DNA from 2 places in the Chromobacterium sp. IIBBL 290-4 genome. Region 2 is predicted to be linked to the other one. Evidence: riboswitches for the same ligand, from Rfam matches in the RefSeq annotation. Region 2 holds a riboswitch; the other holds the start of a gene.
What was found. Region 2 has a riboswitch for glycine ahead of NKT35_RS20465 (trimeric intracellular cation channel family protein). Riboswitches for the same ligand answer to the same signal wherever they lie in the genome.

Region 1 (2,196 bases), 1.3 Mb from region 2:
CTTCGCGCAGCACGCCGCGGCCTTCCAGCACCAGGCCCACCTGCTTCATCTTCACGCCGGCGGCCTTTTGCGCTTCCAGCGCTTCGCGGCCGTTGAATTTGCGATCCGCCTGCTCCCAGGCGATAGTCCAGCCCATGCCCGCTTCCAGCGGCGACACGGTTTCGTCCATGTCGTGGCCGTACAGATTCATGCCGGCTTCCAGGCGCAGCGTGTCGCGCGCGCCCAGGCCGATAGGGGCGACGCCCACGGCTTGCAATTGATTGAAGAAGGCAATGGTCTGATCGGCCGGGACCATGATTTCCAGTCCGTCTTCGCCGGTGTAGCCGGTGCGGGCGTAGAACCACTGATCTTGCGGCAGGCCCTGGAACACTTTCAGCGCGCGGATGGCTTCGGCCAACTCAGGCTTGACGGCGCAAACCTTGTCTATGGCTTGCGGGCCTTGCACCGCCAGCATGGCCAGGTCGCGGCGCACTTGCAGCGTCACGTCGAAGCCCGCCTTCTGGCTTTCCATCCAGGCCAGGTCTTTTTCGGTGGTGCCGGCATTGACCACCATGCGGTAGCCGTAGGAAGTGAGGTAGACGATCAGGTCATCGACGACGGTGCCTTCCGGCGTCAACATGCCGGAATACAGCGCCTTGCCCTCGAAACCGAGCTTGGCCACGTCGTTGGCGATCAGTTTTTGCAGCCAGGCCTTGGCGCCGGAACCGGTGATGTCGATCACCGTCATGTGGGAGACGTCGAACATGCCGGCGTCGCTGCGGACGATTTCGTGCTCTTTCAGCTGGGAACCGTAATGGATGGGCATTTCCCAACCGGCGAAATCGACCATCTTGGCGCCGGCGGCGATATGGGCATCAAACAGCGGAGTACGTTTCGGGGCCGTCATGGCGCGGTTCCTTCAGAGTCAAGTGTGGATAGCCTGTTTCAACCACACCCCTCTGTCCCTGCACCTGAGATTTTCCGGCCGGATCGGCCGTTAGCCCCTTCGGTGGACGCCGCGCGGGCGCCGCTCTCCAGATTGCGCGAACCGGCAGCCGCCGGCCCGATGATACAGTCCTTTTGCCTGAGCGATTAGCGGGTGCGCTTGCGCCTTCGGCGGCGGCAGTGACAGCCGCTCTCTCCTGTATGACCCGGCGATTATGGTGGCCTTCTCCCCGCCTTGGCAAGCCGAGTTTATTTCGATGTCAAACAGTCGCCAAAAATGTTTTCCTATGAAAAAAATCGCGCAAATTCATCAATAAATTCCATTCGAAAACGAAAAAAGCGCAGGCTTTCGCTCTGCGCTTTCTCATTCCGCATCCGGGCAAAATCACTGCGCCGAGTGCCTCTCCTTGATCTGCCACACATAAATCGGCAGCCCCAGCAGCAAGAGCAGCATGCCCCACATCACGATGTCAGCGCCGGAGCCATACAAGGCCCACAAGGAGTAAACGAAGCCGATGCCTGCGAAGAAGCCGGGCGCGACATAATCCTTGGCCGTGAACTCCTTGCCGCGCATCAGCATGATGGCGATCAGCGCCATCGAGCAGAACGCATAGGGCAGCAGCGTGGTGGCGGTGGCAAGCAGGATGATGAATTCGAAAATCTTCACCCCGCTATCGCCGCCGGCGTACTTCATCGCCATCAAAATGGTGACCAGCGTGCTGGACAACACCAGGCCGAAGATGGGCACGCCCGCCGCGTTGCGCTGATTGAAACGGCTGGGGAACAGTTTGTCCTTGGCCGCCGCGGCCGGCACATGCGCCTGCATCAGGCTCCAGCCGTTGAGCGCGCCAAAGCAGGACACCACCGCGCCGAAACCTACCGCCCAATAGCCCCAATCGCCCCACATCAACTTGGCTGCGTCGGCGAACGGCGCTTGCGACGCGGCCAGCATGTCGGCCGGCATCAACCCCATCAGCGAGATAGTGGACAAAATGTAGAGCACGGTCGCCAGCAAGGCGCCGATCACCGTCGCGCGCGGGATGGTTTTTTCCGGCTCCACCACATCGCCCGCCGGCACCGATGCCGACTCCAGGCCCAAGAAGGCCCACAAAGTCAGCGCCATGGTGGCGGACAGAGAGGACAACAGCGGCTTGCCATGCGGATTGAAGGCCAGATTGTCGGTGTTCATATGAAAGAAGCCGATGAAGGTGACGGCCGCCAAAGGCAGCAGCTTCAGCAGCGTAGTCACCACCGCCACCACGCCGGAGCTGT
Region 2 (2,196 bases):
ATTACCGCGACCTGCGCGACGCCGCCCAGGAACAGCTGTTCCGCGCCATATACGAATCGCCGCAACTGGCGACGCTGATCGGCGTGCAGCCGGCTGGCGAGCCGCGCAAGCAGACGCTGGCCTGGGAAAGCCGCGAGCTCGCCCGACTCAAGCGCGAAGCGCTGGACCCAAGCTTCGAGCACGGCACGCTGGCCGACGGCTTCATCCGCCTGCTGGTTTATGTCGGCATCGGCATGGGCGTCATCGACGAGCGGCCGTTCAACGCCATCCGCCGCACCATGCGCAACATCCATAACGAGTACCCGCTCACCCTGATGCAGCTAAAAGACACCATCAGGCGGCAGGTTTCGCTGGTTCGGGCCGATCATCATCGCGCCTTGAAGGGTCTCAGCCTCCTGCTGCCGGAACAGCATATCCGCCATCAAGCCTGGATGCTGGTTCGCGATCTGCAGCTGGTGAACAAGCATGAGATTCCGGCCGAGCAAAGACAGCGGCTGGAAACCGTGGCCGACGCGCTGGGCCTGTCCGAGCAAGACCGGCAAGCCGTGCTGGGGAAAACCGCGCAGAGCCCCATCGCGCCGGTCCTGCAGCCTCTTGCCGCCGCCGCTCAACAGGAGGCGGCGGAGAGCAAGGCGACGCCGGCAACCAGTCCGGCGGAAAAGCCGGCCGCGCGCAAGCCGGCTGCGTCCCAGCCTAAGCCCGCCCTGGACACGACAGCCATTGCGCCGCCCGCTGCCGCGCCCAAACGCAAAGCGCCAGCCAAGGCCAACGGCAAGTCCCCGACCGGCGTCAAAACCGGGAAACCCGCCGCAAGCGACAAGCCGCCGCGCGAATCCTAAGCGCCAAGCCAGGGGGGCGCGCTTGCCGCGCCCCCCTTTTGTCTTCCTAGCCCCCGATATCCAAGCTCTTCGCCAAACGCCTTCGCGATCATCCCGCGCATGCTCAGCCGTCCTTGCTCGCGAGCATTGACTATCCAAATAGCAAACGCTAATATTCGCCCTCTGCGGGAGAGAGGGGCCCAGCCCCCGCCGAAGACGCAAACTCCCATAATCGCTCAGGCAAGCCGTACCGCAGCGCAACATTGATTCAAGCCGATTGGAGAGAGGCCGCCAGGAGCGGCCCACCGAAGGGGCAAGTGGCCGCCGGCCATGCAACTCTCAGGTAAAAGGACAAGGGGAGAGGCTGTTCCGTTAGCCGGAATTCCACCCAGGAGACTGCCTTGTCCGCATCCGTCCATAACGGCGCTAGACGCTTGTCCGCGCCGCGCCCCCCTATTTACGCCGCATCCCGCCTATCCTCCAGAGAAACCGAGGCGGCGCCATGCTGACCTTAATCTACCTGATCGCCATCACCGCAGAAGCAATGACTGGCGCGCTGGCCGCCGGCCGCCGCCACATGGACATCTTCGGCGTATCCGTCATCGCCTTTCTCACCGCGCTGGGCGGCGGCACGGTCCGCGACATCATTCTCGGCCGCTACCCGATAGGCTGGACCCAACATCCTGAATATGTATTGCTGGTCTTGGCCGGCGGCATCGCCGCCGTGCTGATTTCGCGCTATATGCGGCATCTGAACAATTTGTTCCTGGTGCTGGACGCGCTGGGCCTGGTGGCCTTCACCATCATTGGCTGCGACGTGGCGCTGGGCATGCACTACCACCCGGTCATCGTGGCGATGGCGGGCATGATCACCGGCATCGCCGGCGGCATCTTGCGCGACGTGCTGTGCAATCGCGTGCCCATCGTGTTCCGCCGCGAGCTCTACGCCAGCGTCTCCTTGCTGGTCGCCGTCCTCTACCTGGGCCTGAATGCGCTGGCGCTGCAGCACGACTGGAATATCGCCGCCAGCTTCGCCTTCGGCCTGGCGCTGCGCATGACCGCGCTATGGCGCGAATGGCAATTGCCGGTATTTTCATATCGGCACAGCGGCTACTGACTGAAATGCATTCGGCATAATTTTGATTTATCATGCCGACATGCCCAGACTGCTGCTTCCCCCCGCGCCGGAACTGGCCGGCATCGTCCGCTATTTTCATTTGCAATGGGATGGCGGCGGCGCGATGCAAGTCCCCGCCACCCCTTTCATGCACTTGGGCATCCTGCTGGAAGGCGCCGGCCAAATGGCCTTCCATGGACAACCCGCCACTGATACGCCGCGCAGTTTTGTCAGCGGCGCGCTTAGCCGCCCCTGCGCGAT

Region 1: it holds a riboswitch for glycine, as region 2 does, so the genes downstream of both, gcvT (glycine cleavage system aminomethyltransferase GcvT) here and NKT35_RS20465 (trimeric intracellular cation channel family protein) in region 2, are expected to answer to the same signal.

Annotation. Positions count from the first base shown of each region.
Region 1 is NZ_CP100128.1:3,014,808-3,017,003, reverse strand. It holds gene gcvT (glycine cleavage system aminomethyltransferase GcvT) at 1-886, opposite strand, end outside; glycine riboswitch at 929-1,027, opposite strand; glycine riboswitch at 1,042-1,134, opposite strand; gene NKT35_RS14105 (amino acid permease) at 1,310-2,196, opposite strand, start outside.
Region 2 is NZ_CP100128.1:4,355,836-4,358,031, forward strand. It holds gene NKT35_RS20460 (DUF3141 domain-containing protein) at 1-839, shown strand, start outside; glycine riboswitch at 995-1,081, shown strand; glycine riboswitch at 1,086-1,183, shown strand; gene NKT35_RS20465 (trimeric intracellular cation channel family protein) at 1,321-1,935, shown strand; gene NKT35_RS20470 (AraC family transcriptional regulator) at 1,976-2,196, shown strand, end outside.